Regions from separate parts of the Mesorhizobium erdmanii genome, predicted to be linked through region 4. Evidence: riboswitches for the same ligand, from Rfam matches in the RefSeq annotation. Region 4 holds a riboswitch; each other region holds the start of a gene.

Region 1 (7,544 bases), 920 kb from region 4:
TAGGCTGACAATGTAATCGGGTGTAACCGATTTTCTGATCGGTACGGCAGGCTTGAGAGCTTCCGGCTTTTCTGGTGCGGCATTACCAGCAGTGCCTTTCAATGCGATGTGGATCTGGCTGATAAGCCCAGGCAGTTCACCGACGGGAACCGGATTGTTCGAAACATAGGCTGAGACGACATGGGCGGTGAGTTCGATGAGGTTGTCAGCTTTGCTCTCGGTTTCGTCGGTCATGAAAACGCTCCTGCGGGCTTAGACTAGGCGGTGAAGGGTCACTTCATAGCTTAATAGTGACGACCGCCTTTGATAGCAACCAAGCCATTGCATGATGTGTTGGCGGATCGCTCCACGCCCTGTCGCCGTCACGGATCTTCCTCTTGAACCGTCATCGCCCTGACAACACATTGTGTCAGGGTCGCCTCGCGTCGATGCGGCGCCTCTTCAAACAAATTGGCTATTTGGAAGGTTGGAGGAACTAATGAACGCTAAGGCTTTCAGCAGCCCGCTTTTCGTGAGGCGCGCAACGCACATCATCCAGGAGATTGCCGGCCTTGCGGATGCAATCGATTTTCTCAATGAATGGCCGGAAGATCGCAGGGACCTGATCCACGAAGCCGCCCTGAGGGCATGCTACGATGCATACGACGGGCGCAAGCCGGTAAGCACGGCGCGCAATGCCTTTTTCGGCTTTGCGAAGCGGGTCGCCATATTGGAAGATCCAACCTCCGCGATGCAGTGGATCGCCGCCTGCAGATCGGGCAGTGGAAAAGTGCAGGTTTAGACTTCGACGTCGTGTTTGAGACTGGCGAGGCGCATCAAACAGTGCACTATGTCCAGGTTTCACAGCTAGACCACGCGAATGAGAAGCAGTTGCTCACCACCGACTGCAAAACCGCCGATCGCACGCAAGCTGACCATGGCCAGACCCGCCTCACAGCGATCGCTTGCCCGCCAATGGCCAGGATCAGTGGCGCAGGTGCAACGGTCGCGTTCGGCTGAGTAAAGAAATGCGACCCGGGCTGTTGCCGCATAGTGGCTGTGGAGGAGGGGGGATGACCGGGTTGATCAGATTTGAGAGGCCAGTCGTTGTTCAGGTGAGCCGCCGCAGCTCGGAGCGTATCGTGTTCGACGTCAACGACGCGGCCGCTATCTTGCTGCGGGATCTGCATCATGAGACCGATAAACGCAGAATAGCGATGGACACCTGTCTGCAGGTGTTACGCGGCAAAACCCATCCACCTGCCGCTCGACGAGCTTTCGTTGCAGCCGCGCTCGAAGCACGCATTCTGCGCAGCGATTGAGATTTAGGACGCCGCTCGTGAATTTCGGCCATCTGCGCATCGGTATTGAGCGCGGTCCGAATACCTTTGCCGGCATCCGCCAGGAGCAAGCCAACCCCGCTCTTTCCGCGACGGCTTTCCTGGTCCGGCGCCTAATCTTCCACCATCAAAACACAAGGGGGCCGCCAGCCAGCTGGGGGCCGCTCGGCTTCGCCTTCGCGGCGATCGTGATTGGAGACAGAGGCAGACGGAGCCATCGAGCGGGAGTTGGCCCGCTGCAGATGGCGGAGCGTCGATGCCGCCTCAATCGTCTCCAGAAGTGCCGTTCGAATCCTTCCCCAGCTTGGCCGTGCATTCGGTCTCCCGGAACGCGCTCTGCGGACCGGCGGCGCGTGATCGCCGATGCTTCGTCCGACGGTCGGGAGCGGGGTTTCGGCGATCAAGATCGGGGAGATGATAATGATACTGGATTTATCGATTACGGAATAATCCGAAGCTGGCTGGCCGTGAGCCGTCTCGTTTCTGGCCGGCTCATTTGCGGCCGGCCTCCTTCGATCGCCTGCCAACGCGGGGCTTCTGGAACAGCTGACTTCAACCCGCCATAACAAGGGCTCAGCCAGGACAAGGTTGCCGAGGCGCTTCGTCACCGGCAGCTCGATTGCCTTGGGCGCGCCGGATAGACTCCCCCAAGATCGCCCGGTGTGTGGCGTTGCCGCTCACCGCCGGCGAGTGGCACCTAGCCCTACGCCGTCTGCGCTTTTTCCCGAATTGCGCGTGCTGCAGCCACCATGTTCACCAGGGCAGGGCGGACCTCCTCCCATCTGCGCGTCTTGAGACCGCAGTCGGGATTCACCCACAGTTGGCCATCCAGCAATCGCTCGCGCGCAAGCATGATGAGGTTGGAAATCTCGCCCACTTCCGGGACCCGCGGCGAGTGAATGTCATAGACACCAGGACCGATGTCGTTCGGATACTTAAAGGTTCGAAGCGTATCAAGCAGTTCCATCTGCGAGCGCGAGGTTTCAATGGAGATCACATCGGCATCCATTGCGGCAATCGCGTCCACGATATCGCCGAACTCGGAGTAGCACATATGGGTGTGGATCTGGGTCGCATCGCCGACCGCCGTTGAAGCCAGCCGGAAGCATTCGACGGCCCAGTCGAGATAGGCCTGCCAGTCGGCCTCGCGCAGCGGCAAGCCCTCGCGCAGTGCGGCTTCGTCGATCTGGATCATCCTGGCGCCGGCCTTTTCGAGGTCGCTCACTTCGTCGCGAATGGCGAGCGCGACCTGTCGGCAGACGGCTGAGCGGGGAAGGTCGTCTCGGACGAAGGACCAGTTGAGGATCGTCACCGGGCCGGTAAGCATGCCCTTCACCGGCTTCGGCGTCATCGACTGGGCATATCGCCACCAGTTTAGTGTCATCGGATTTTGTCGCGACACATCTCCAATGATGATCGGGGGTCGCACAAAGCGCGAGCCATAGCTCTGCACCCACCCGTGTTGCGTGAAGGCGAAGCCGCGGAGCTGCTCGGCGAAATACTGCACCATATCGTTGCGCTCGAATTCGCCGTGGACCAGCACGTCGAGTCCGATCTCTTCTTGCCAGCGAACGGCGGCTTCTATCTCTTTCTTCAGGAACGCCTCATAGTCGACGTAACTCAGCTTGCCCTTGGCATGAGCTGCCCGCGCCTTGCGAACCTCGGCTGTTTGCGGGAAGGAGCCGATCGTCGTGGTGGGGAAGGAGGGCAAGCCAAACGTGTCGGCCTGAAGCTTGGAGCGCACGGTGAATGCACTCTTGCGGCGCGTCATGCCGACGTTGATGCCGGCGACCCGGCCTTCGACGAGCGGATCATGCACCTTCGCGGATGTCGCGCGAACGGCGGCAGCCTCAGCCGACGCCTCCAGTTCGGCGGCGACCGCGTCCCGGCCTTCGGCCAGGGCACGGGCGAGCACGACCAGCTCGTCGGTCTTTTGCGCCGCGAAGGCGAGCCACGACTTCACATCCGCATCGAGTGCCGTCTCCATGTCCAGGTCGATCGGCACATGCAGCATCGAGCAGGACGGGGCGATCTCCACGCGGTCCAGCGGCCAGCCGGCGACGATCGGCTTGACGCGGTCAAGTATGGCAGGCAGATTCGCGCGCCAGACGTTGCGCCCGTCGATCAGCCCGAGCGAGAGCACAAGTTCCTTCTGCGCGAGCCGGCCGACGGTCTCCAACTGCTCTGGAGCGCGCACGAGGTCGACGTGCAGTCCCGCCACGGGCAGAGAAATTGCGGTCTCGAGATTGTCTCCCAGCGATCCGAAATAGGTAGCGACCATGATCTTCAACTCCGGTGCTGCTTTTGACAGCCGGCAGTAGGCGAATTGGAGCGCATCCCGTTCGTTGGGAACCAGATCGACCACGAGCGCCGGCTCATCGATCTGCACCCAATCGGCTCCCGCGAGCTTCAGCCTCCGCAGGAGCTCCTCGTAGACGGGCAGCAGCCGTGGCAGGAGGGCGATAGGGTTGAAACCTTCCTCAGGTGACTTCGCCAACTTGAGAAAGCTAACCGGTCCAAGCAGGACCGGGCGCGTGTGGATGCCGAGGGCCTTGGCCTCAAGGAAATGATCGACCGGTTTCGCCGACGAGAGGGCAAAGCTCTGGTCGTCCCTGAGTTCCGGCACAATGTAGTGATAGTTGGTGTCGAACCATTTGGTCATTTCCATCGCCGCAAGGCCATGCCCATTGGCCGCATGCTCGTCACCGGCATGTCCACAATCAGCGGCCTGACCTTGGTTGCCGCGCGCCATGGCGAAATAGGTATCGAGTGGGACCTCGCCGTCAGTCCAGGTGTATCGTGCCGGCACGGCGCCGACCATGGCGACGGTGTCGAGCACATGGTCATAAAGCGAGAAATCGTTGGACGGGATTTTCGACACGCCGCGATCGTGCTGCTCCCTCCAGCTGGCGGCGCGTAGCGCCTTCGACGTCGCGAGCAGGTCGGCAGCGGGAGATTTTCCGGACCAGTAGTTTTCAAGCGCGAATTTCAGTCCCCGCCGTCGACCGATACGCGGCACGCCGAGCGTTGCCACAGGAATTTGTTGAGAGACAGTCATGCCATACCCCGATGGTTGGGGCGGGGGACAAGGAACGCGCGAGCAGGCGGCACGAAGCCGAGCTGCCGCGACCACCAGACACCCCGCCCGTGGACGTTGTTGGTCGTGGCAGGTCTCCTGGCTCGCGGGTCAAAGCCTGCGCCCGTCTTCCCGAGGCCGTTCGCCTCAGTGACATCAATGGGCTTGGCTCGCCGCTAACAGTTGCGGGGGCAGCGCCGGTGTCGCACCGGCTTCCCTCTTAGCTCCGCTACGGCAGTGCCGCGCGGAGAACCATGACATGCGCACAATCACAGCCGCTTCGCTCCTTGTCAATACCATATAACGAGATGTCTATGTGATTATGCGAAACGCTCACCAGTTGCCCCGTAGCCTGGTGCTCAGCACGCCCGCTGAATTGCCGGATCTTGCGAGCGTGCAGGCAGAAGCTTCAAATCCCACCCATGCAGAGGTATTTCATTTCGAGGTAGTCCTCGAGGCCATGGCGAGAACCCTCCCGCCCGATGCCCGACTGCTTCATGCCGCCAAAGGGCGCTGCTTCCGAAGACATACGACCCGTGTTGATGCCAACCATGCCATATTCCAATGCCTCGGCCACGCGCCAGACACGCTTGAGGTTCGAGGCATAGAAATAGGCGGCGAGGCCGTAGATCGTGTCGTTGGCCTCACGCACAACCTGATCGGCATCGTGGAAGCGAATGATTGGCGCCAGCGGCCCGAAAGTCTCCTCTTGCGCAACCGCCATGATGCTGGAAATTTCGGTAAGCACTGTGGGCTTGAAGAAGGTGCCATCCTTGCCGATACGTTCGGCCCCGCATCGAATAGCCCCACCCTTGGCAACGGCATCTGCGATGTGCGACTCGATCTTGGCCAGAGCATGCCTGTCGATGAGCGGTCCGATGTCCACTCCGGCAGCGAAGCCGTCGCCGACCGACAAGTGCCGGACTTTCTCCACGAACTTCTCGACGAACTCATCGTGAACGCTCGATTGGACGTAAAGACGGTTTGCCGAAACGCAAGTTTGGCCGCCGTTGCGGAACTTCGCCTGGATTGCGCCGTCAACCGCGGCGTCAATGTCAGCGTCGTCGAACACAATGAAAGGGGCATTGCCGCCGAGCTCGAGGCTGACCTTCTTGATCTGTTCGGAGCACTGGCGCATGAGCAGCCGGCCAACCTCGGTCGAGCCCGTAACGCTGATCTTTCGAACCTTGGGATTGGAGCAGAGTTCGCGTCCAACGGCATCACCTTCGCACGCATAGACCAGGTTGATGACGCCGTCGGGAAAGCCGGCCTGCTGCGCGAGGGCAAACATTGCACCTGCCACGAGCGGCGTCTGTTCAGCAGGTTTGAGCACGATCGCGCAGCCGGCCGCCAGGGCCGGCGAGATCTTGCGCGCCACCATCGACGCCGGGAAATTCCATGGGGTAATCGTGCCGACCACACCGATCGGCTGCTTGATGACCAGCATGCGACGGTCTGTCGAGGGTGCGGGGATCGTCTCGCCATAGATGCGATTGGCTTCTTCGGCGTACCATTGCAGGTAGGCCGCCGCATGCGACAATTCCGACTTGGCCTCGGCAAGGGGTTTGCCCATTTCCGCGGTCACTATCGCGGCAAGGTCATCGGCGTGGTCGATGATGAGCTGATGCCAGCGCCACAGAACGTCACTGCGTTCTCGGGCGGTCAGCCCCGCCCATCCAGGCTGCGCTACGTAGGCCTTGTCGACCGCAGCGCGTGTCTCCTCCACACCCATGTCCGGAAGTATTGCCAGCATTTCGCTGCTCGATGGGTTGAGGACCTCGAATGTCCGCTGGCTAACCGGCATGCCGAGCGCCGGCAGGCGATCGATGGCGCGAAACAGGTCAGGGGATTTCAGGTGGCGGATCATCGGCAGGCACAGGGGCAATACTAAATTCCTCTCAAACACAGCGGACACGTAAGTCGGCAGGCCTCGGTTTGTACTCCGCACCTGCGGGTTCTTTAAAGGGCCTCGACCATACGGCTGGTAGAGAATTCGGGCTCGCCGCGTCCGATACCGGCAAAAGCCAGCTGAAGCGAGGTCTGGGGCAGGGCGTATGCGACCGACGCTCATTGCCCGAGCTTCGGGATGACATCAGGTACCGCGGCGAGCGCCTGCTTCTCAGGCAAATCAACTGGTCGAGTCTTCCGCTCGCAATCAGTGAATCCGGGGTGAATGCCGCACTCTCTAAGCGCTGGAAGGCCGGAAGGTGACCGGCAGGCGCTGCGGGCAGCGAATGATGTAAGACGGCATGTAGACGACGTCCTCCGGGGCGATGGTCAGCGCCAGATCCTCCAGCCGCCCGAACAGTGCGGGGAAGGCGCAGCGCAATTCCAGGCGCGCCAGCGCAGCGCCCAGGCAGGCATGCGGCCCCTCGCCGAACGACAGATGCGGGTTGTGCCGCCGGGTGACATCGAACCTGTCGGCGCCGGGACCGAAGGCCTTTTCGTCCCGGTTCGCCGCATGGAACGCCATCAGGACGGCATCGCCGCGGCGGACCATGCATCCGTCGATCTCCACGTCCTGGGTGGCATAGCGGAACGGCAGATTGGCCGCTGAGCTGCCCCAGCGCAGGATCTCCTCGATCGCCTGTGACCACGGAACTTGGCCGCTGCGCACCAGGTGCAGTTGCTGCGGATGCGTCAGCAATGCCAGCACGCCATTGCCGATGACGCCGGCGGTGGTCACGAAGCCCGCGGAGAGCACCATGAACAGCATGTCGATGAGCTCGGTGTCGGAAACGAGCTCGCCTTTGTCACGCGCGACGATCAGGGCCGAAGCCAGATCATCGCCGAGCCGGCCCCGCTTGAGCGCGATCAGGCGACGGAAGAACGTCGGGATGCGCTGCCGCGTCTGTCGCACCTCTTCGGCTGTGGCGGAGGTGTTGGCCAGGCTGTAGGTGAGCGCGACGATCTCTTCGCGCTGTTCGTCCGGCAAACCGAAGAGTTCGGCGATCACGTTGGTGGGCAGCGGAGCGGCGAACTCGCTCATCAGATCGGCACTGCCGCCGCGCTGCGCCATCTCGGCCAGGAGTCGATCGACGCATTGTTCGACCCGTGGCGCCAGCAAGGCGATACGACTGGGCGCGAAGCTGCTGGACAGCAGGCCGCGCAAGCGCCGGTGATCGGCGCCGTGCGCCGTGGTCATGTTG
Region 2 (7,544 bases), 3.0 Mb from region 4:
CGCCTTCGGCCGCGCGGCCATAGACATGCAGCCCGTCCTTGATGGCGAAATCCTTGAGGTCGCAGAGCCAGGCATCGATGCGGCGCAGCGCCTCGTCCGGCGCGTCGGTTGTGGCGACACCGGCTTCGGAGGCGAGGCCGGTTTTCTGCGCCGTGTCGACGATCAGTTTCGCCAAGCGGTCGCGGCGACGGCGGTCGAGGCCATCGGCCTGGGCATATTCGTCGACCAGGCGTTCGAGCTTGTGCTGATCCTCGTCGAGCCCGGCGCCGGTCAGCGAAGGCGGCAGATGGCCGAGGGTGACGGCGGCGATGCGGCGCTTCGCCTGTGCCGCCTCGCCGGGATTGGAGACAATGAAGGGATAGATGACCGGCACGGCACCGGTGACGATCTCGGGGAAGCAGGCTTGCGACAGCGCAACGGTCTTTCCCGGAAGCCATTCCAGCGTGCCATGGGCGCCGACATGGATCAGCGCATGGATGCCGAGCGATTTGCGCAGCCACAGGCCGAAGGCAAGCAAGGCATGGCGCGGGGGGAGCGTTGGATCATGGTAATCGGCGCGGCGATCGGCGGATCGGCCACGATCGGGGGCCAGGGCGACAGTGATGTTACCGAAGGTGGCGGCGCGGAAGGGGAAGCTTTGTGTCTCTTCTGCCTTGCCCCAAGCGGCTTCTACCGCAGCACTAGCCTCAGGCGGCAAGCCTTTCGAGAACTCGATATAGTCGTCCAGGCTCAAACCCTGATCGCCCACACCCAGCAACCCCAGCAACTCACGCGGCGTCTCCGGAATCCCCTCAACCGCATAACCATGTTCGCGGAGGTCTTGCAGCATGGCCAGCACGCTGGACGGCACATCCAATCCGACGGCGTAGCCGGTTCGCCCCGGCGCGCTCGGATAATCTGGGATAAGGATGGCCAGCTTGCGCGACGCCCGGGCCGTCTCCCGCAACTTGATGAACGCCGCGACGCGGTCCGCCACCTGCGCCACGCGATCCGGTTCCGGCCGGTTGGCGAAGGCGCGGTGCCCAAGGGCTGGATCGACATCGCTCTCGCCCTTGAAGGAAATGGCGCCGGCCAGGATGCGGCCGTCGAGCTCGGGCAGCACGACATGCATGGCGAGGTCGGCTGGCGCCAGGCCGCGCTGGTTGTTTTCCCAGGCATCGCGGCGGGTGGTGGCGACGATGACCTGGAAGACAGGCACGCCGGCCCGGTCGAACAGGGTTTCGACGCCCGGTTCGGCGCCTGAGGCGAAGGCCGTGGCTGTAATGATGGCGGCGGGCTGAAGCGTGGCGAGGGCTGTTTCCACGACGGCGAGTGACGCCGGGTCCTTCAGGCTGGAGACGAAGATGGGGACGGCGCGCATGCCGCGTTGGCGCAGCGCTTCAACGAGGGCGTCGATCGGCGCGACGTCGGCGGCCAACAGCATCGAGCGATAAAAGAGGATCGGCACGACCTTTCCCTCCCCCTCGAGGGGAGGGTGGCCCGCAGGGCCGGGTGGGGTCGGTGCGACCGGGTTCGGCGCTCCTTTAGGCAGGCGCGCCTCGGAGAGGACCCCACCCCCGGCCTGCGGCCGGACCCTCCCCTCAAGGGGGAGGGGGATGACGCCGCGGTTGGGCTCGTAGTAACCAGCTTTTGGTACTGCGACGGGCTCGACGATATCCACTTGCGACCCGGCCAGCCCCGCCAGCCGCTGCATCAGCGCTGCCATATTAGCCGGGCCGCCCTCGCGAAAATAGCTGAGCAGACCGTCCAATTCCTCGCGCGGCAGCGTCGAGGCCTCGATCAGCCTGACATCCTCGTCGTGGCTTTCACCGGGAAGCAACGCCAGTTTTATGCCGCGTTCGTGGGCGATCGATGCAAGCTGGTCGCATCCATAGCGCCACCAGTCGTAGCCGCCGAGAATGCGCACCAGGATGATCTTGGCGTGACGGGCGACGCTGTCGATCCAGAGGTCGACCGACATGGGATGGCGCAGGTCGCGCAATGCCGCGAGCCGCATAGACGGCAAGCGGCCGGCATCCGCCTTCCACGCTGTCGCCAGGCCGGCGAGGTCGCTGTCGGTGAAGGACAGCGCCACGATATCCGCCGGGGTCTGCCGCAGATCGACCGGCTCGGCGAGATCGTCGAGCGAGGCGGATGTCGTGGTGAGAATGTGCATCGCGGCCCGTGCCTGAAAATCAGCCGGCGAGTATACGCTCGATCGCCGGGCGGTTCAGCCCCTTGAGGCCGATGACGACGAGGCGCGACCGCCGGTCGTCCTCGGCCGTCCAGGCGCGGTCGTAATAGTGATTGACGCGTGGGCCGACGGCCTGCAGCAGGAGCCTCATCGGCTTGCCGCCGACCTCTACGAAGCCTTTCACGCGCAGAACGTTTTCCTGTTCGGCCGCAGTGGCGACGCGCTTGGCCAGTTCGTCCGGATTGGCGATCGAGGGGATGTCGACGATGAAGGTGTCGAAATCGTCATGCTCATGGTCGAATGCGCCGTCGTGATGCGACTTGCGGTTCTCGATGTCATCCTCGACGGCGAGACCGAGCCCAAGCAGAACCGAAGGATCGACCTTGCCGTGCGAGGTCGGCACGACCTGCACGGCGCGGGCGGAATGTTCGCCGATAATGGCGTTGGCGCGGGCCGAGCCGGCGGCGTCCATAAGGTCGCTTTTAGACAGGATGATCAGGTCGGCGCAGGCGATCTGATCTTCGAACACTTCCTCCACCGGGTCGTCATGGTCGAGGCTGTCATCTCCGGCACGCTGCGCCTGCAGGGCGTCCATGTCGTTGGCGACACGGCCTTCGGCAAGTGCGGGACCATCGACCACGGCAATGACGCCGTCGACGGTCACGCGGCTCTTCACCGTCGGCCACTGGAAAGCCTGGACCAGGGGCTTGGGCAAAGCCAGGCCCGAGGTCTCGATCAGGATGTGGTCAACCTTCGGCGTCAGCGACAGGATCTGGTCGAGCGCCGGCACGAAATCGTCGGCGACGGTGCAGCAGATGCAGCCATTGGCCAGTTCGACGATATTTTCCTCCGGGCAGGTGTCGATGCCGCAACCTTTGAGGATTTCGCCGTCGATGCCGATGTCTCCGAACTCGTTGACGATGATGGCAATGCGCTTGCCGCCGGCGTTCTCCAGGAGATGGCGGACCAGCGTCGTCTTGCCGGCGCCGAGGAAGCCGGTGACGACGGTGCACGGGACGCGGGATAGGGAGGCGCTCATGATCAATCCTTCAACAGGTCGAGGGGAGGAATGCGGGCCACGAGGCCGCGCTTGAGGGAATCGGGCCGGCCGCGCCAAGGGATGAGGCCGTCGGTCGACGTGGCGAAAAGTTTGGCGCCGGTGACGAGGTCGGCGCCGCTGGCCGCGGTCAGGTCGCCGAAGACATAGCTCCAGCAACCGTCGCGAAGGATCGCGGCACTAAGCCTTCGCTTGCAATTGCCGAGACACTCGACGGTGCGGACGCGGACTTCGCCCGATGCGGCTCGCCGTGTGTCATCAGCCAGCAGTTCGCCGGCGCGAGGATGGGCATCCGAGCCGGTTTCGTCACGGCAGGAAGCACAGACAATGACCGTGACCTCGGCCAAGGCGTCGCCGTTGGCGGACCGGATATCCGCTGTGCCAGCCGAAAAACTGCTGTTCTGGTCCAAAAAGCCGGGCTCCTTGCCCGGAAACCCGCCGGGCGATCGGATTCTTTTGTCGCAGACGGCAGGTCTCCTGGCTCGCGGGTCATCGCCTTGGTGCCGCCTTCCCGGGAACCTCCCAGTGGCTTTCGGCCTTGGCTCTTCGCTTACAGTTGCGGGGACAGCCACGGATTTGAGATTTTCATCCCGCACCGCATTCCCTCTTAGCCCTTGCCGTTGCGGGCAAGGGACCGTCTGGATCGGATTTAGGCTTTTGCGGGTGGCGGTGTCAACGCGGGCTTACGACACTGCGATGTCGGCCAGCGCCGGGCCCAGATCGCCGGCCGGCGTCACTTCCATACGCTCAAGGCCAAGCCAGTCCTGCATCTGCTTCAGTTCCTCGAACAGCGGAGCCGCCGTTTCGGGCGGTGCGCCGGGCTCGGCGTAGGCGGCGTGGACGCGCAGCACGCTCGCTGGCCGGTCGGCCTTGAGATCGACGCGCGCGACGATCCGGTCGCCGAGCAGGAAGGGCAGGACGTAGTAGCCGTATTGGCGTTTCTCGGCGGGCGTGTAGATCTCGATGCGGTAGTGGAAGTCGAACAGCCGCTCCGAGCGCGAGCGTTCGAAGACGACGGGATCGAAGGGGGCGAGAAGGGCACGAGCTTCGACTTTCCGGGGCAGACGGGCGTCCTTGTGAAGGTAAGCCGGCTTGTCCCAGCCTTCGACACGCACCGGCAGCAACTCGCCCAACTCGACCAACTCCTCCAGCCGGCCCTTCATGTCGGCCGGCGACAGGCGGAAATAGTCGCGCAAATCGCCCGATGTCGCGATGCCGTGGGCGCGGGCGGAAATTCGCAGCAGTTCGCGGTGCGCGTCCTCGGCTGCCGGCACCGGCAGATCGAGGATCGCCTGCGGCAGCACGCGCTCGGGCAGATCATAGAAGCGCTCGAAGCCGCGGCGGTGCGCGGTGGTGATGCGGCCGGCCCAGAACAGCCATTCGAAGGCATGCTTGGCATGGCTCCAGCCCCACCAGCCGCCCGAACCTTTCTGGCCTTCCAGCGCCGAAGCGGCGATCGGGCCGCGCGCGACGACCTCGCGGTAGATCTCTTCTATATACGCGGCGTGCTCGCGGCCCCATTTGGCCAGCCCCAGATACATCTCGTCGCCCTGCTCGGCACGCTTCATGCGCCAGCGCATCAGCGGGTAGGTCTCGACCGGCAGGAACGAGGCTTCGTGCGCCCAGTATTCGAAAACCGTGCGCTTGCGCGTCACGGCGGCATTGTCGAGCAGAGCGAGCGGGTAGGGGCCGAGCCGCGAGTAGAGCGGCATGTAGTGAGCGCGCACCACGGCGCTGACGGAATCGATCTGCAGCAGGCCGGTGCGCGAGAGCACCCGGGCGAAGTGGCGGCGGTCGGGTGTGCCACTTGGGCGGGGATCGAGAAACCCCTGGGCGGCAAGCGCGATGCGCCGGGCGGTGGCGAGCGAGATCTTTTCCTTCATGCAAACGTCACTCTGCGGGTGATTTGGATGGTGATTCCAGCCCATGCTAGCAGGGTTTTGGCGGCTATCCTGTCAGGAGAGAAAAGTGGAGTAAAAAATGAAGGAAATCAAACAGGAGCCGATCGTACCAGTTTCTCCTGTAATGCCGTCCAGCTCGGTGTTTTGAACAAGGTTTGACTTGCTTCGCTGGAAGTGCTGCGCTAACCCTCGCCGCGTTGCAGCATAGGCCCTTAAAACGGTTCAGCGGTTAAACTGTCACGCTTCCGCATTAAGGTCCGGTGCTGTAATCAAAGTGGATTGGCGCCAACGGAAAGCCGCTGCATGAACGCACTCCTCAGTTCGTACCTGCCCATCGTCCTGTTCATCGGCGTGGCACTGGTCGTCGGCCTGGCGCTGCTGGCCGCACCGTTCCTGGTGGCCTACCGCAATCCCGATCCCGAAAAGCTTTCCGCCTACGAGTGCGGTTTCAACTCGTTCGACGACGCCCGCATGAAATTCGACATCCGCTTCTACCTGGTGTCGATCCTGTTCATCATCTTCGACCTCGAAGTGGCCTTCCTGTTTCCCTGGGCGGTGTCCTTCTCGAAGATAGGCATGCTCGGCTTCTGGTCGATGATGGTGTTTTTGGCAGTGCTGACCATCGGCTTTGCCTATGAATGGAAAAAAGGAGCGCTGGAATGGGATTGAACGACAGTTCAGGCACCCTCGTCGCGCCGAAGCCGAAGGGCATTATCGATCCCAACACCGGCCGGCCGGTGGGGGAGGACGATCCCTTCTTCCTCGAAATCAACAATGAGCTCGCCGACAAGGGGTTCCTGGTCACCTCGACCGAGGCGCTGATCACCTGGGCGCGTAGCGGCTCGCTGATGTTCATGACCTTCGGTCTGGCGTGCTGCGCGGTCGAAATGATCCACACCTCGATGCCGCGCTACGATTCGGAGCGCTTCGGCGTCGCGCCGCGCGCGTCCCCGCGCCAGTCCGACATCATGATCGTCGCCGGCACGCTTACCAACAAGATGGCGCCAGCGCTGCGCAAGGTCTACGACCAGATGCCGGAGCCGCGCTACGTCATCTCGATGGGCTCGTGCGCCAATGGCGGCGGCTATTACCACTATTCCTATTCGGTGGTGCGCGGCTGCGACCGCGTCGTGCCGGTCGACATCTATGTGCCCGGCTGCCCGCCGAGCGCCGAAGCTTTGCTCTACGGCATTCTTCTCCTGCAGAAGAAAATCCGCCGCACCGGCACGATCGAACGGTAAATCCATGGCTGCTTCCCTAAGCGAACTGTCGACTTATCTCGGCGAGAAGCTGATCGACCGCGTCAATGACGCGGTGCTGGCCTATGGCGAACTCACCATCCATGTCGACCCGGGCGACCTCATCGAAGTGGTGACCTTCCTGCGTGACGACGCGCGCTGCCAGTTCATCTCCATCATCGATGTCTGCGGCGCCGACTATCCGTCGCGGGCCAAGCGCTTCGACGTCGTCTACCACCTGCTGTCGCCGAAGCAGAACGTGCGCATCCGCGTCAAGGTGCAGGCCGACGAAGACACGATGGTGCCGTCGATCACCGGCGTTTTCCCGGGTGCCGACTGGTTCGAGCGCGAGACTTACGATCTCTATGGCGTGCTGTTCTCGGGCCATCCCGACCTGCGCCGGCTTTTGACCGACTACGGTTTCGAAGGCCATCCGCTGCGCAAGGATTTCCCGCTGACCGGTTTCGTCGAGGTGCGCTACGACGACGAAGCCAAGCGCGTCATCTATGAGCCGGTCGAGCTCAAGCAGGAATTCCGCAATTTCGATTTTCTTTCCCCTTGGGAAGGCACCGACTACGTGCTGCCCGGGGACGAAAAAGCCAAGACGAATTGAGGCGCCACAATGGCTGAAACCTCCGTCCGCAATTTCAACATCAACTTTGGCCCGCAACACCCTGCGGCGCACGGCGTTTTGCGCCTGGTGCTGGAGCTGGACGGCGAAGTCGTCGATCGCGTCGATCCGCATATCGGACTTTTGCATCGCGGCACCGAAAAGCTGATCGAGGCAAAAACCTATCTGCAGGCGGTGCCTTACCTCGACCGGCTCGACTATTGCGCGCCGATGAACCAGGAGCATGCCTTCGCGCTCGCCGCCGAGCGCCTGCTCGGCATCGAGGTGCCGAAGCGCGGCCAGCTGATCCGCGTGCTCTATTGCGAAATCGGCCGCATCATGTCGCACATCCTCAATGTGACGACGCAGGCCATGGACGTCGGCGCGCTGACGCCGCCGCTATGGGGCTTCGTCGAACGCGAAAAGCTGATGGTGTTCTATGAGCGCGCCTCCGGCTCGCGCATGCATGCCGCCTATTTCCGCCCCGGCGGCGTCCACCAGGACCTGCCGCGCCAGCTGGTCGAGGACATCGGCAAGTGGATCGACCCGTTCCTCAAGTCGATCG
Region 3 (7,544 bases), 2.0 Mb from region 4:
AGCTCATGGCTGGCTCTCAGGCAAATCGGAGTGCTGATCTGGCCTTCGCCTTTTCAGCCTCTTCCTCACGATTGCGCGGTTCCTGGCTGGTCTCCAGCGAATCGACGAGATCGCGCGCCGCCGCGGCAATCGCCTCGACCGCATGGTTGAATGCATGTTCGTTGCGCTTGGAAGGCTTGGTCGAGCCGCTCAGCTTGCGCACGAACTGCAGCGCCGCGTCGCGCACCTCGTCATTGGTGGCCGGCGGCTCGAAGTTGAACAAGGTCTTGATGTTTCGGCACATTGCTTGAACTCCCTACCTGTTTTCTTCCCGCCCCAATTTTCAGTCACTCGGCGTCGAGCGGCTCCGCTCCGACCGGCTTGCCGTCGCGCGACAGCCTGATCTTCTCGACCTTGTCCTCGGCCGCCTTCAGCAGCCGGTCGCAATGCGCCTTCAGCGCCTCGCCGCGTTCGTAGATGCGGATCGACTGGTCGAGCGGTACGTCGCCACGCTCCAGATCATCGACGATCTTCTCCAGCGCGTCGAGTGCCTGTTCGAAGCTCATCGCCTTGACGTCTTCGTTGGTCTCAGCAGCCATAATTCATCCTTTCATCAGTCGCCCGACATGGGCGGCGACCGAAAATGCCAGTCCCTGCAGATCGTAGCCGCCCTCGAGCAGGCTGACGAGCCGGTTGCCGCTGTGGCGCGTGGCGCGCTGCATCAGTTGGCCGGTCGCCCAGTCGAAATCGTCCTCGGTGAGATTGATTTCGGCCAGCGGGTCGCGGTGGTGCGCGTCGAAGCCGGCCGAAATGATGATCAGGTCAGGCGCGAAATTGTCGAGCGCCGGCAGCACCCGCGAGAGGAAGGCATCGCGAAACACCTCGCTGCCGGTCTGCGGCGCCAACGGCGCGTTGACGATGTTGCCGGCGCCGGTCTCGTTCTTGGCGCCAGTGCCGGGGTAGAGCGGCATCTGATGGGTCGAGCAATAGAGCACCGAGGGATCGTCCCAGAAAATGTCCTGCGTGCCATTGCCGTGATGCACGTCCCAGTCGACGACGGCGACACGCTCGGCGCCATGCTTCTTCTGCGCGTAACGGGCCGCGATCGCGGCAGTGTTGAAGAAGCAGAAACCCATGGCCGTGGTCTTTTCGGCGTGGTGGCCGGGTGGGCGCGCGGCAACAAAGACATTGTCGGCCCGGCCGGTAAAGACATCGTCGACGGCGGCGTTGGCGGCGCCGATCGCGGTGATCACCGCCTGCCAGCTCTTAGGACTGGCGGTGGTGTCGGCATCAATGCGCGCGATACCCTCGTCGGGAATGGCGGCGCGCACGCGGGCGACGAAATCGGCGGGATGGGCGTAGAGGATGGTGGCCTCGTCGCCTTCCGGCGCCTTGACACGGTCAAGCGCGGCAAAGGCCTCGTCGTCGAGCACGCGCTCGATGGCGCGCAAGCGATCCGGCCGTTCGGGGTGACCGGGCGGAGTGATGTGCTCAAGGAAGATCGGATGGGTGTAGAGACGGGTTGTCATGCTTCCTATCTAGTGCCCCGGCGCCGCGATGGCCATGCATTGCGGCTTGATCGCTGGGGAAAATCATACCTGCGTCCATTGGCGTCGCCGCGGGGATTGGCGTTCGCGGGCGCTTCGGCGTAAGGTGCCGCCACTGCCTGGTGCCCGCCGGTCTGTTTGTTTAGCAAATGCTCTGGCGGGAGAATCGGGAACACGGTTTGATTCCGTGGCGTGCCCAACGCTGTAAGGGGGACCGCGCCGGTAAATGCCACTGTCGATGACGGGAAGGCACCGGAGGCGGGTTGATCCCGAGCCAGAAGACCGGCCTGGCAGGCATCGTCATCCGCATGGTCAGGCGGATGACATTGATTGGAATCGCAAGGGGACAAGCGATGCCGGAAGCCATGACCGCTCCAATGGGCGACGGATTTGAACAGGCGGCGCGCGACGCGGTTTACCGCGCCATGTTCACGCGGCGCGACGTGCGCAGCCATTTCCTGCCGACTCCGCTTGAAGACGAGGTGCTGGCGCAGCTTCTGCTTGCCGCCCATCACGCGCCGTCAGTCGGCTTCATGCAGCCCTGGAATTTCATTGTCATTCGCGATGCCGCGCGACGGGCGGAAGTGCGCGACCTGTTCCTGGCCGCGCGCGAACAGGAGCTGCCGGCCGTCGTGGAAGAGCGGCAGGCGCTCTACCGCAAGCTGAAGCTGGAAGGCATCTGCGAAAGCGCGCTCAACATCTGCATCACCTGCGACCGCGAGCGTTCGAAAGGCTCACCCCTTGGACGCTGGCACAATCCGGAAATGGATCTCTACAGCACGGTCTGCGCGGTGCAGAATTTCTGGCTGGCGGCACGGGCCGAAGGCGTGGGTGTCGGCTGGGTCAGCATCATCGAACCAAAAGCATTGAAAAACCTGCTGTCCATTCCCGAGCATGTGACGCCGATCGCCTATCTCTGCGTCGGCCGTGTTTCCGAGTTCGCTCCCAAACCGGACCTTGAAACGCATGGCTGGGGTCGGCGCCTGCCGCTGCCCGATTTGATCATGAGCGAGACTTTTGGCGGGCAAGGCGAAGCGCCGCTCAAATCCACGGCGTCTCGCCTCAACGGCTTTGTTGTTGAGCGGGCATGCGCCGCTGATCAGCGCGTCGCGCCGGCCGTGCCCCAGCGTGAGCCGCCGAACGAGGCCAGCGCCTTGTCCTTCAACTCCCGGAACTTCGACGACGCCTCGGCCAGCCTAGCGTCCCAGGCCGGATCGGGCACCTGGCCGGCGATGGTCTTGAAATAGACCTGCATCAGGCAGGCGATGGCGAAGGGCTCGATAAACGCCGCCTTGAAGGCCCAGGCGAAGACGATGGCGAGAACGAAGGCCCAGCCGGCGAGCTGCCCTGGCATCAGGAACAAAATTGCGGCGGCCGGAGCCAGCATCAGCAGAAAGATGACGAACGACACGCCCCACATGATCACCGCCAGCCAGACGGCGTTCTTGACCATGGTCTTGCCGTTCTGGGCGTAGAGCACGACGCCTTGCCGCGCGGTTTCGAAGGGCGAGGACGAGTTGATGCGGATGTTGTAGCCGAGAATGATCTCGTCGACATAGGTCAGCGACAGGCGGATCACCGTGTTGATGAAAGAGACCAGGCCACTCAAGCCGGGAATGGGCAGGAAGGCGGCAATGCCGCCGAGCAGGCCGGTGATGGCGCGGATGGCACCCTTGACCAGCTGGTCGACGACGAAAAGAATATTGGCCTCGGCGAAACGCTCTGTCACCACCTGCCTGGCATAGGCGATCTGGTTCTGGCCGTCGGGAACATCCCGGCCATCGATCAGATGGACCATGACGGCGATATGGCCGGCCTTGACGACGTAGAGGATGTATTCGCGGATCCAGTAGACGGCGATCGAGACCACGCCAAAGCCGACCACCCCGCCCCACAGGGCGAAGGACATCGGCCCGTCGGGATCGGTAGAGATATGGCCGACGCCAAAGCCGACCGAGGCACCGGTGCCAGTCGCGACGATGTAGGCCAGCGTAATGCCGAAATAGACGATCATGCGAAAGACAATGAAGGGCCAGGTCCGCATCATGATGGACACCGACCTGCCGATCTCGAAATCCCACATGCCCGAATCTCCCCTCAGAGATGGCTGCAAAGGATGCGCTCACCCCGAAGATTGTCAATCGGGGGCGCGCACCAGGCCGCAGACGGGATTTCAGTTCCTCGGGGTATCCGGTTTTCTGAGCAGGCCTTCGAGCAGTTGCTTGAACGCCGCCACCACCATCTTCGACGTCGCTTCAGGGTCGTTCGAATTGGCGATCCGCTGCGCCGCCTGGCTGCTGGCGCCATTGATCAGCCGCGCGGCGGTCTCCGGGTCGACGCTGGGGACGACCACTCCTTCCCCCTGCAGCGCGGTCAGGTGATCGGTCATTGAACCGACGCAGGCATTGGCATTCGACCATTGCGCCGGATCGCCCAGCACGGCCGGGCCATCCCGGAACATGATGCGCTGGATTTCCGGCTCCAGCGCCATCTCGATATAGGTCGTGCATTCGTCGACGAAATGCTGCCAGCGGGTCGGCGCCTTCGATGCGACCTCATTCACCCGAGCCGCCATTTCGGCATCGATTTCGGCAATAACCGCCTCCAGAAGCCCCTTCTTGTCGCCGAAGTGATGATAGAGGGCGCCGCGCGTCAGTCCGGCCGATGCGGTGAAATCGTCCATCGACGCTTCGGCGTAGCCTGTCGTGCCGAAGGCCTGGCGGGCGGCGGCGATCAGCTTGGCGCGCGTCTCGGCGATCATCTCCTTGCGGGGTCGGTGCATGCTTCTGGCCTTATCCACATACGTGACGTATGCCAATTGACATACGCCGCGTATGCTCTATCTAATCTTCATACGCTTCGTATGTAGTTGTCGAATTGTCCTTTGTCGAGGAACCCATGCAAAACCCCTATTCGGAAATCTTCCGCGCCCCAGGAGCCAAAGGCTTTGCAGCCGCCGGCTTCATGGCGCGCCTGCCGATCGCGATGGCGCCGATCGGCATCGTCGCGATGCTGTCGCAGACACGCGGTGAGTATTGGCTGGCGGGTGCCGTCTCGGCGACATTCGCGCTGGCCAATGCTTTCGTGGCGCCGCAAATATCGAGGCTGGTGGACCGTCTTGGCCAGACGCGGATCGTCATGCCGACCACAATTATCTCCGTGCTCGCGTTCCTCATGCTGATTGCGTCGGCCAATCAGGACTGGCCGGCTTGGACGTTGTTTTTGTCGGCGCTGCTGGCAGCGGCCATGCCCAGCATGCCGGCCATGGTGCGCGCGCGCTGGACCGAGCTTTTTCGCGGCCGGTCCGAGATGAACACTGCGTTTGCCTTCGAGTCGGCGGCGGACGAATTGGTCTATATCGCCGGAGCATCGCTGTCGGTCGGCCTGAGTACCGCCCTGTTCCCCGAAGCCGGCATGCTGGCGAGCACGCTGTTCCTTGCCTTCGGCTCGATGGCGTTCATCCTGCAGCGATCGACCGAACCGCATGTGCGTCCGGTGGACCAGGGCTCGAGCGGCTCGGCGATCCGGCTGCGCCCCGTACAGATCATCACCTTCGCCCTGATCTTCATCGGCGCCACCTTCGCGACAACGGAAGTGAGCACCGTGGCCATCACCAAGGAGCTCGGCCAAGCCGGCGCCGCCAGCCTCGTCATCGGCGTCTATGCGCTGGGGTCGTTCGTGCTCGGCATCATTGTCGGCGCGCTGAACCTGAAGGCACCATTGCAGCGCCAGCTGGCAATCGCGGTAGCCCTGGTTGCACTCGGCACGCTGATGCCGCTCACCGCCAACAGCGTGCCGCTTCTGGCGCTGACCGTATTCATAAGCGGCGTGGCGATCTCGCCGACCTTCATCACGGCTTTCGGCCTGATCGAACGCCATGTGCCGGAAGCGATGCTGACCGAGGGCATCACCTGGGTCACCACCGGCATCGGCATCGGCATGGCGCTCGGTTCGTTCGCCGCCGGAGCGGCTGTTGACGCGTTCGGCGCCCAGAACGGGTTCTGGGTCTCTGTGGCATCGGGCGCAATCGCGCTGGCGACGGTGCTGCTCGGCCAGCGCAGCCTGGCCACTCACAAATGCGACCTGGACGGATGCGAAGCAGCCATCGCTCCTGCGGAGTAACGATTAGGAGTCAGCCGTCAAGTACACTTCCGAAGGCTCAGCCCTTCCTGCCTAGATAATCTCGGTCTTGGCAATGTGGATGCCAAAGCCTTCCAGGCCGACATAGTGGCGCTCGCGCGAGGCGATCAGGTTGATCGAGGAAATGCCGAGATCCTTGAGTATCTGCGCGCCGAGGCCGATTTCGCGCCATTCATTCTCGCGCCGGCGTGCCTCTTCGTGATCCTCGCGGTCGCCGGACTGAGGACGCTTGCGCTCCTGGTGGGCGACGCCGACCGAGCCCTCGCGCAGGTAGACGATGACGCCACGCTTGCGCTCGCCCATCGCTTTCATGATGGCGTCCAGCCGATGGCTGGTGCCGAAGACGTCGGTCACCACATCCTCGGAATGCAGCCGCACCGGTACATCCTCGCCGTCGCGGATGTCGCCGAAGACGACGGCGACATGATGCATGGTGTCCCAGGGCAGCGTGTAAGTGAAAACCTGCGCCTTGCCGCCGAGCGTATCGATATCGGAGCAGGCGACGCGCTCGACCAGCGTTTCCTTGCGCTGGCGGTAGGCGATGAGGTCGGCGACCGAGACCTGCTTGAGGCCATGCTCTTCGGCGAAGGCCTGCACCTGCGGGCCGCGCTTGACGGTGCCGTCATCATTGACCAGTTCGGAAATGACGCCGATCAGCGGCAGGCCGGCGAGTTTGCAGAGGTCGACGGCCGCCTCTGTATGGCCCGAACGCATCAGCACGCCGCCTTCGCGCGCGATCAGCGGAAATATGTGGCCCGGACGGACGAAATCTGAAGCGCCGACATTGCCATTGGCAAGATTGCGCACGGTCAGCGTGCGGTCATCGGCCGAAATGCCTGTCGTCGTGCCATGCTTGAAATCGACGCTGACGGTGAAGGCGGTGGTGTGGGCGGAATCATTGTCGGCGACCATCGGCTGCAGGTTGAGCCGCTTGGCTTCCTCGCGCGGCATCGGCGTGCAGACGATGCCGGAAGTGTTGCGGATGATGAAGGCCATCTTCTCCGGCGTGCAATGGACAGCGGCGACGATCAGGTCGCCTTCGTTCTCGCGCCCGTCATCATCCATGACGACGACGATCTCACCGCGTTCGAAAGCACGGATGGCTTCGACGATCTTCTTCTGGTCGTAAGGCATGGAAGTGCTCGCTTTGCTCGCAGGGCAGTAGGGGAATAGGGCAGTAAGGGAGTAGGGAAAAGGAAAATTTTGGCTGTTTCGATGAACAGTGCAGCAATATTCCTGCTGCCCCAGGGTCTACACCCTTCCCGTCTGTCCGCGATGCCGCAGATAGTGGTCGGCGATGGCGCAGGCAACCATGGCCTCGCCGATCGGCACGGCGCGGATGCCGACGCAGGGATCGTGGCGACCCTTGGTCATCACTTCGACGTCGTGGCCGTCCTTGTCGATCGACTTTCGCGGCGTCAGGATCGACGAGGTCGGCTTGACGGCGAAACGGGCAATGATCGCCTGGCCGGTCGAGATGCCGCCGAGGATGCCGCCGGCATTGTTGGACAGGAACACCGGATTGCCGTCATTGCCGATGCGCATCTCGTCGGCATTCTGCTCGCCGGTGATGCGGGCGGCCTCGAAGCCGTTGCCGATCTCGACGCCCTTGACGGCATTGATCGACATCAGGCCCGACGCGATGTCCTGGTCGAGCTTGGCATAGATCGGCGCGCCGAGCCCCGGCGGAACGCCGTCGGCGACGATCTCGATCACCGCGCCGACCGAGGATCCGGCCTTGCGGATGCCGTCGAGATACTGCGTGAAGACGGGAATGGAGGCGGGATCGGGCGTGAAAAACGGGTTCTCGGCATTGCCGATGAAATTCCAGTTCCAGTTGGCGCGGTTGATCGACTTTTCGCCCATCGACACCAGCGC
Region 4 (7,544 bases):
CCTTCGATCCCGCACAGTGAAGGGTCGGCCTTGCGCCGTTTCATCGATTTGTGGATGGCCCGCATGAATTCTCGAAGCGATGTGTCGGTCTGCTTGGTCATGTTGCCGGGGTGACGTCTATAGTACAGCGCCACGGTATCCGGCATGACGAATCTGGGGCCGCTTTCAAAGGTGCGCAGCAGGTAGTCGGTATCTTCGGCCTGGCTGAAAGCCTCGTCGAAGCCGCCGATCCGTTCGACGAGCTTGCGCGAGAAGATCGCCGCCGACAGATGAATTCCCCGCACGCTCATGAAATTGCTGCCAGGCTCGGGTTCCAGCCTATCGTCGTCGATCCCGTCGACGAGCATCATCAGGGAATAGGTAAGTTCAAGATTGGGGTCGGCATGAAAGCAGGCGATATCGGCCCTGAATCGTCCGGCGGGCGAGACATCGTCCGAATCGAGGAACGACACGAGCTCCGTTTCCGGCTTGAGCAGCTTGAGACCGGCATTGCGGGTTCGGGTCACGCCCATGTTTTCCTGCCGGAACAGGCGGATGCAGGGGTTCTTGGCCATCATCGAGCGCACGGCCTCCACCGACCCGTCGGTCGAGCCGTCATCGATGACGATGATATCGAGATCGGCGGCATCGCGCTGCCGCACCAGCGAGCGCAAGGCCGCAACCACATAGCGTTCGCGGTTGTAGACAGGCATGATCACGCTCAACTTCACGGGACGCCTCGCGTCAGAAAATCCGCAATAGTGCCGGCAATCTCCTCGGGATGCGTTCCCAGGGACAAACGGTAGCTTGGCAGCAGGCGGGTTAGATCGCCGAAGAAGCGGAAACCGCTTTCACGTTCCCCCGGCATCTGCATGATGCCCGACGGTGCCAGTGCTATCATGGCGTCTCGACGCGACACTGGCATGATCGAACTCGTCTCGCCGCCGCCGATATGTGGCACCACCAGCGCAACGATGTCCAGCGCTGCCGGCACCGGCCGGGCCGCGATGTCGGCAATGTGAAACGTGTGCTTGCCCTGCCAGTTCAAGGGCCTCTCGGTCCCCAGCCGCTGCCTCAAGCCCAGCCGCTCGAAACCTTGCGGATCCTGCTTAAGCGTTGAAAACAGCGGCCGCGCGGTCACGCCGGCGGCGAGATCGATCAGCACGTAGTCATCGCCGACGCTGTCGAGCCCATTGAGCAGGCCGGCGGCGACCGTACCGGATTTGCCGGCGCCGCCCGCGCCGGCCAACAGCACGCCCTTGCCATCGGCGCCGAGCGTGCCGGCATGGGTCAGCCGCATGCCGCGCGCCGCATATTCCCAGTGCAGGAAGGCCCGTAGCGGCGCTGTCGGCTCCCAGGGCGGAAAAGCATCGGCCGTGGCCATCAGCTGCACGCCGACGCGGCGTTGCGGATCGTAGACCTGCCAGAAATCCAGATCGTGAAAATAATGGCCACGCAGCCCGGTCTCGGCGAGCCGTTCGGCAAAACCGTATTCGGTGAAATGCGCGTCGCCCCACCGTGCCGGCTCGGGAATGCCGTCAATGCCAGGGTGAACCGTGAAGACGCGGCATGCCGACGGTTCCGTCTGGTCATTTTCGGCTTCCACAAAGGCGTGGCCGAGCGCCTCCGCAAGCGCACCGGGACCGACATGCGCTGTCAATTCCAGCCGGGGCAGGCGGACCGTTCGCGTGGCCGGATAGTGCGTGGCTTCAGTGGCGGTGACGAGATACCGGGCGTAGTCCGGCAAGGTTTCGAGCGTGACGCGCGGCATCCTGCGCCCCTCTATCTCAAACGCGGCCGGCTCGTCAGGACGCCTGTTTGACCGCCGGCCAGCCGAGGGGTTCCTCGACCTCATGGATGGGATCCACGATGATCAGGTCGGCGAGGTCGTCGTGAATGCTCACGGTAAGTGGTTCGCTGGTTGCGGCAAGCTCGGCAGGCAACTCGCCCGGCAGCGGTTGCGCCGCAGCTTCCGAACGCACCAGCAACTCCAGTTCGAGCAATTGCGATATGAAATCGCCGAGCTCAGCAGCGTCTATTGTCGAGCCGCCGGCGGCCAGCCCGATCAGGGCCTGGGCGTCGACCCCGGACGAGAGTGCCTGCCACACCCTGCTGCCGGAATCGGAGAAGCCGAAATATTTGCCATTGGCAAGGTTGAGCACCACGGCCTCGCCATCGAAGGATTCGAAGACGATATCCCTGCTCGCAACCGCATAGGCGTCGCAATCACGCATCATTGTTGCCCCGCTTCGCGATCCCGCCCCTACCCGGGATCGCGTCCACTGACAACGCCTGTAAACGCTCGGTTCTTCGTTGGCAAGGTAACCGATGCCGTCGAGACGCCGGTCATCGATCAGGGTCTGAGCGGATTACGCCTCGATTTCGAGCGCCGACAGTGGCTTCGAGCAGCAGGCGAGGATGAAGCCGTCGTCGATCTCGTGATCGAGGATACCGCCATTGTGGCTCATCTCGACGGCGCCGGAGACTTTCTTCACCTTGCAGGTTCCGCATAGGCCGAATTCGCAGGCCGCCGGTATCCGCACGCCCGAGGCGCGCGCCGTCTGCAGCACGGTCTGGCCGGCGACGCATTCGGCGTCGACATCCGAAAGCGCGAAGCGGATCGCTGTCGCGGCTTCGACGGGAACAGTCACGCTGTCCGGCGCGGCGAACGGCGCCGGGACTTCCTCCACCGCGGGTGCGGCAAAGCTCTCCTGGTGGTATTTCGTCATGTCGAAGCCGGCGGCTTCCAGCATGCCGCGCACGGCGCGCATGAAGGGGTCCGGACCACAGCAGAAGATCTCGCGTTCGCGGAAATCGGGCGCCAGCAGCGGCAGCCGGATGGCATCGATCCGACCCATATGGCCGTACCAGCCCTCGCGGCTTGACCGTTCCTCGATCATGAAGCCGAGCGACAGGCCAGGCATATGGCCGCCGAGCAGTTCGAGCTCCTTGCGGAAGATGATCTCTTCGGCGCGCCGCGCGCAGTTGACGAAACCGACATCGGTCCATGGCGCGCAGTCGTTCAGCCAGCGCAGCATCGACATCATCGGCGTCACGCCGGAGCCGGCCGAGATGAACAGATATTTGGCCGCCGGGTGGCTGTGCAGCGAAAAGTCACCGCTCGGCCCGTAAGCCTTGACATGCGAGCCGGGCACCAGATGATCGAACATCCAGCGCGTGCCGATGCTGCCGGCCTGCGCCTTGACCGTCACCGCGATCGAAAATGGCCGCGATGGCGAGGACGAAAGCGTATAGGTGCGCATCAGCGGCCCATCGGATGTCGGCAGTTCCAGCGTCACGAACTGGCCCGGCTTGTAGCGGAACCAGGTCTGGTTGTCGGAGCGGAAGGTGAAGGTCCTGACGTCAGGCGCTTCGTCGCTGACGCCGATCACTTCCAGCACCTGCAGCCTGTCGTTCCAGGGCGCCATCTGGTCGAGATGGCGATAGAGGCCAAGATCCGTCATCGCATTCATCCCTCAACCTCTCAGGCCACACTGCGCAGGGCCGGCCGGCCATCGTCGGCAAGTCGCGGGCCGATGAAGCGGGCGTACCAGTCGACGAACTGGATCACACCGCCCTCATGCAACTCCGAATAGGGGCCGGGCTCATAGGCAGGCGACAGAATGCCGAAGGCATTTTCCTCGACGATGCGGCGGTCCTGGTCGTTGGTCTCGGTCCAGACATGGGTGAGTTCGGCAAGATCGTAGTCGACGCCTTCGACCGCATCCTTGTGGACCAGCCATTTCGTCGTCACCGCCGTTTCGGTGGCGCTGATCGGGAGTACGCGGAAGGTTACGGCATGGTCGATCAGGATATGGTTCCAGGTTGTCGGGTAGTGATAGTGCATCAACGTACCGATGCGGTCGGCGGAGACCGTGTCGGAGAGGTTCTTCTTCACCGCCCGCTTGCCGGTCATCGTGTAGCTGACCGCGTCACGCAGCAGCGGCGCGCGGGTGGCGCGGTATTGACCGGCGGGGTCGATGCGGAATTTGCTCGGCAAGCCGTCGGCCTCGCATTTGGCCCAGTGCGCCAGCATTTCCGGATCGCTGTCGGCGCCCTGCACGCCGGTCACCGTCGGAGCTTCCGGGAAGGTCTTGCACAGTTCCGGGTGATTGCCGGCGCAATGATAGCACTCGCGGTTGTTTTCCCAGACCAGCTTCCAGTTGCCCTTTTCGACGATCGTGCTCTCGAAAGCGATTTTTGCTTCATTCAAGCGGTGCGGCTTGAGATAGGGTTCGATCATCGCCCGCATCGGTGCGAAGTCGGCGGGCTCCTTGGCCAGGCAGATGAAGATATAGCCGGCCACGCTTTCGCAGGCGACCGGCTTCAGGCCGAACTGGCTCTTGTCGAACCCATCGGCCATCTGGCGGGCAAACAGCAGTTTTCCGTCAAGCTCATAGGTCCACTGGTGATAGGGGCAGACCAGTTTGGCGGCCATTCCCTTGTCGGTGTTGCAGACGCGGCTGCCGCGATGGCGGCACGAATTGTGGAAAGCGTTGATCTTGCCCTGCTGGTCGCGCACCAGCACGACCGGATAGTCGCCGATCTGCACGGTGATGAAGCTGCCGGGCTTCGGCAGTTCGCAATCATGGCCGATGAACAGCCAGTCGCGGTACCAGATCAGCTCCATGTCGAGCTTGAAGAAATCGGGATCCGTGTAGAAGGGCTGTTCAAGCGAGAATCCGTCCCTGCGGCCGCTCAAGAGCCTCAGCATGTCGTTGCGCGTATCCATGTCCTGTCCTCGTGTCTAAGGACTGACTATGGTGGTGATTGAGGAAGGATCGGGCGCGGGGCGGCAAAAGCCGGGCGTGCGCCATCCACCTCTTGACCGCCCACCGCGATCAGTCGAGTTCAAAAAATCGCGGGCTGGTTTCCGGGCTCTGGAGTTGTCCTTGCGGACGATCGCGACACCTTCCCAGGCTTTCGCCCAGTGGTCTCCCGTTGCGACTTGAACTCCACCACCGTTGCGGGGGCAGCGCCGGATTCTGACCGGCTTCCCAATTCTCCGCTCCATCGTCACGAAGCGGCACCTGAGATGACTTGATCTAATCACGACAGCGTTTGCGACATCGGCATGAAAGCGACATCGCATCCATGTGGCGCGACACGCATGCGCCCATGATCCGATCAAGAGGGCGGTCGCGAAAATCGTCTTGCTGCCGGCGGTGCCGGCTATCGAAGTCGCCCCCGGAACGGGAGCAAAACGGTTAACGGTTTCGAAAAGTGACTATTAGCAGATTCTAAAATCGAACCGAACGGTTCGTTTCTGTTGACGGTGCGTGCAGGACGGTGTGAACGCTGAGCTTCGGATACAGTTGGTGATCGCGCTGCTGCTTTTGCCTAAAAGTTTGATATCAAAAACAAAAACATCTGCGTTGGAAGGTCTTGGTACAATTTCAAGTGGTGGATTCTTGGTCCACACGGAACAACTTCGTGATTGGAAACGGCAGGCTGGCTCTCCCACATCGGGGCGGTCCGAACGACGCGATTTTTAATCCCAAGACACGCCGCTAGACGGACGGAAAAAATACTGGAGTACCCAAAATGAAAAAGATTGTTCTCACTGCCGCCGCCCTTCTGGCCATTTCCGGCAGCGCCTTCGCTGGTAGCGACCACTATGGTTCGAATGCCCCCGCAGCCACTGCTGCTGTCGACAGCTCGTACACCGCTTCGACCAAGAAGTCGGAACCAGCTGCCCAGACGCCTGCCACGGGTGCCGACCACAACCTCTTCGGCAACAACTAATTGCCGATCTCCAGCAGGCGGCGGGCTTGGCTCGCTGCCCTGGCGAACTCGAAGAATTCAGGAGACTTGAAATGAAAAAGATCATGCTTGCTGCCGCCGCCGTTCTGGCTATCTCCGGCAGCGCTTTCGCCGGTAGCGACAACTACGGCTCCAATGGCGCCAACCAGCCCGCTGCTACTTCGACCGACGGCTCGTACACGGCTTCGATCAAGAAGTCGGAGCCGGCTGTCCAGGCCCCTGCTCAGGGTGCCGACCGCAATCTCTTCGGCCGCTAACAGCCGATTCCGGGAGCTGCTGCTTGCGCCGTTGCTCCCGTGACACTCAAAATTCAGGAGACTTGAAATGAAGAAGATCATCCTTGCTGCCGCCGCCGTTCTGGCCATCTCCGGCAGCGCTTTCGCCGGCAGTGACAATTACGGCTCCAATGGCGCCAACCAGCCTGCCGCGACTTCGGTTGACAATTCGCGCACGGCTTCGATCCGTGAAAGCGGCTCGCCCGTCTACAAGCTGCTCAATTCGTCGGGCGACGTACAGAAGTCGGCACCCCAGGGCGCCGACCGGAACCTCTTCGGCCGCTAACAGCCAAAGTCGATTCTAAAAAAGAGCGGCGGGCATTGCCCGCCGCTCTTTTTTGCGTTGTCGACGCGACGCGCGCTTTAAGCCGCCTTTGCTTCCGCTTCATGCAGCGCGAAGGACCGCCCGTCGGTGTCGAAGATATGCAGGTCCTCGGCATTGGCGCTCAGCCGCAATGTCGAGCCGCGCTTGACCTCGACATTGCCTGGCAGCTTGGTCACCAGCGGCAGGTCGGCGCGACCGATGTCGACATAGACCAGCTGAACCTCGCCGAGCTGCTCGACATAGTCGACCGTTCCCTCGAACAGGTAATCCGCACCGGTGGCGACCATCAGGTCCTCCGGCCGCACGCCGAAACTTACCGCCGCACCCTTGGACGAGGCCGGCGTCGCAATCGGCACCGTTGCCTTCCGTCCCCCGACATGGCTGACGACGGTAGGGTTGCCGGTCTTGTCGATCGTCGCCGGCAGGATATTCATGGCTGGCGAGCCGATGAACTGGGCGACGAACAGATTGCCGGGCTTCTTGTAGAGATCCATCGGCGTGCCGACCTGCTCGATATGACCGTCCTTGAGCACGACGATGCGGTCGGCCAGTGTCATCGCCTCGACCTGGTCGTGGGTGACGTAGATCATCGTCGTGTTGGGCATCGATTCCTTCAGCTTGGCGATCTCGATACGCGTGGCGACGCGCAGTGCGGCATCGAGGTTCGACAGCGGCTCGTCGAACAGGAACACTTTCGGATTGCGCACGATGGCGCGGCCGATAGCGACGCGCTGGCGCTGGCCGCCCGACATCGCCTTGGGTAGCCGGTCGAGATACTTGGTCAATTGCAGGATTTCCGCGGCCTGCCGCACCCGCCTGTCGATCTCGGCCTTGCTTTCCTTGCCGATCTTCATCGAGAACGCCATGTTGTCGTAGACGGTCATGTGCGGATAGAGCGCATAGGACTGGAACACCATGGCGATGCCGCGCTTCGATGGCGGCACGTCATTCACCACCTCGCCGTCGATCTTGAGCTCGCCGGACGTGATTTCCTCGAGCCCGGCGATGGAGCGCAACAAAGTCGACTTGCCGCAGCCCGACGGACCGACGAAGACGATGAACTCGCCGGATTTGATATCGAGGTCGATGCCATGGAGAATGTTGAGATTGCCGTAGGACTTCTTCACTTGTCTCAGATTGACATCGGCCATTGGTTTCCTCCTCCAGTGAGTTCCAAAAATCAGTCTATGCGTCCGAACCAG

The links. Region 4 has a riboswitch for cobalamin ahead of EB233_RS01995 (aromatic ring-hydroxylating oxygenase subunit alpha). Riboswitches for the same ligand answer to the same signal wherever they lie in the genome.
Region 1: another riboswitch for cobalamin. It lies ahead of metE (5-methyltetrahydropteroyltriglutamate--homocysteine S-methyltransferase); the one in region 4 lies ahead of EB233_RS01995 (aromatic ring-hydroxylating oxygenase subunit alpha).
Region 2: another riboswitch for cobalamin. It lies ahead of EB233_RS16510 (DUF1636 family protein); the one in region 4 lies ahead of EB233_RS01995 (aromatic ring-hydroxylating oxygenase subunit alpha).
Region 3: another riboswitch for cobalamin. It lies ahead of bluB (5,6-dimethylbenzimidazole synthase); the one in region 4 lies ahead of EB233_RS01995 (aromatic ring-hydroxylating oxygenase subunit alpha).

What each region holds. Positions count from the first base shown of each region.
Region 1 is NZ_CP033361.1:6,126,002-6,133,545, reverse strand. Features, by position in the region: gene EB233_RS29500 (Ros/MucR family transcriptional regulator) at 1-234, opposite strand, end outside; gene EB233_RS29495 (DUF982 domain-containing protein) at 479-781, shown strand; gene EB233_RS29490 (DUF982 domain-containing protein) at 1,053-1,301, shown strand; gene metE (5-methyltetrahydropteroyltriglutamate--homocysteine S-methyltransferase) at 2,023-4,353, opposite strand; cobalamin riboswitch at 4,468-4,667, opposite strand; gene EB233_RS29480 (NAD-dependent succinate-semialdehyde dehydrogenase) at 4,805-6,262, opposite strand; gene EB233_RS29475 (cytochrome P450 family protein) at 6,581-7,544, opposite strand, start outside.
Region 2 is NZ_CP033361.1:3,404,256-3,411,799, forward strand. Features, by position in the region: gene cobN (cobaltochelatase subunit CobN) at 1-2,155, opposite strand, end outside; gene cobW (cobalamin biosynthesis protein CobW) at 2,175-3,212, opposite strand; gene EB233_RS16510 (DUF1636 family protein) at 3,215-3,640, opposite strand; cobalamin riboswitch at 3,681-3,884, opposite strand; gene EB233_RS16515 (winged helix-turn-helix domain-containing protein) at 3,914-5,113, opposite strand; gene EB233_RS16520 (NADH-quinone oxidoreductase subunit A) at 5,435-5,800, shown strand; gene EB233_RS16525 (NuoB/complex I 20 kDa subunit family protein) at 5,791-6,372, shown strand; gene EB233_RS16530 (NADH-quinone oxidoreductase subunit C) at 6,377-6,982, shown strand; gene EB233_RS16535 (NADH-quinone oxidoreductase subunit D) at 6,992-7,544, shown strand, end outside.
Region 3 is NZ_CP033361.1:5,087,622-5,095,165, forward strand. Features, by position in the region: gene EB233_RS24790 (pirin family protein) at 1-7, opposite strand, end outside; gene EB233_RS24795 (DUF2277 domain-containing protein) at 17-283, opposite strand; gene EB233_RS24800 (exodeoxyribonuclease VII small subunit) at 327-578, opposite strand; gene EB233_RS24805 (histone deacetylase family protein) at 582-1,508, opposite strand; cobalamin riboswitch at 1,630-1,831, shown strand; partial or broken gene bluB (5,6-dimethylbenzimidazole synthase) at 1,904-2,506, shown strand; gene EB233_RS24815 (hypothetical protein) at 2,626-3,609, opposite strand; gene EB233_RS24820 (TetR/AcrR family transcriptional regulator) at 3,700-4,308, opposite strand; gene EB233_RS24825 (MFS transporter) at 4,425-5,648, shown strand; gene ribB (3,4-dihydroxy-2-butanone-4-phosphate synthase) at 5,700-6,800, opposite strand; gene aroC (chorismate synthase) at 6,918-7,544, opposite strand, start outside.
Region 4 is NZ_CP033361.1:443,665-451,208, reverse strand. Features, by position in the region: gene EB233_RS02015 (glycosyltransferase family 2 protein) at 1-710, opposite strand, end outside; gene EB233_RS02010 (serine kinase) at 707-1,750, opposite strand; gene EB233_RS02005 (PqqD family peptide modification chaperone) at 1,785-2,213, opposite strand; gene EB233_RS02000 (FAD-binding oxidoreductase) at 2,349-3,443, opposite strand; gene EB233_RS01995 (aromatic ring-hydroxylating oxygenase subunit alpha) at 3,464-4,711, opposite strand; cobalamin riboswitch at 4,827-5,028, opposite strand; gene EB233_RS01990 (DUF680 domain-containing protein) at 5,524-5,724, shown strand; gene EB233_RS01985 (DUF680 domain-containing protein) at 5,796-5,999, shown strand; gene EB233_RS01980 (DUF680 domain-containing protein) at 6,067-6,303, shown strand; gene EB233_RS01975 (ABC transporter ATP-binding protein) at 6,381-7,493, opposite strand; gene bglA (beta-galactosidase BglA) at 7,523-7,544, opposite strand, start outside.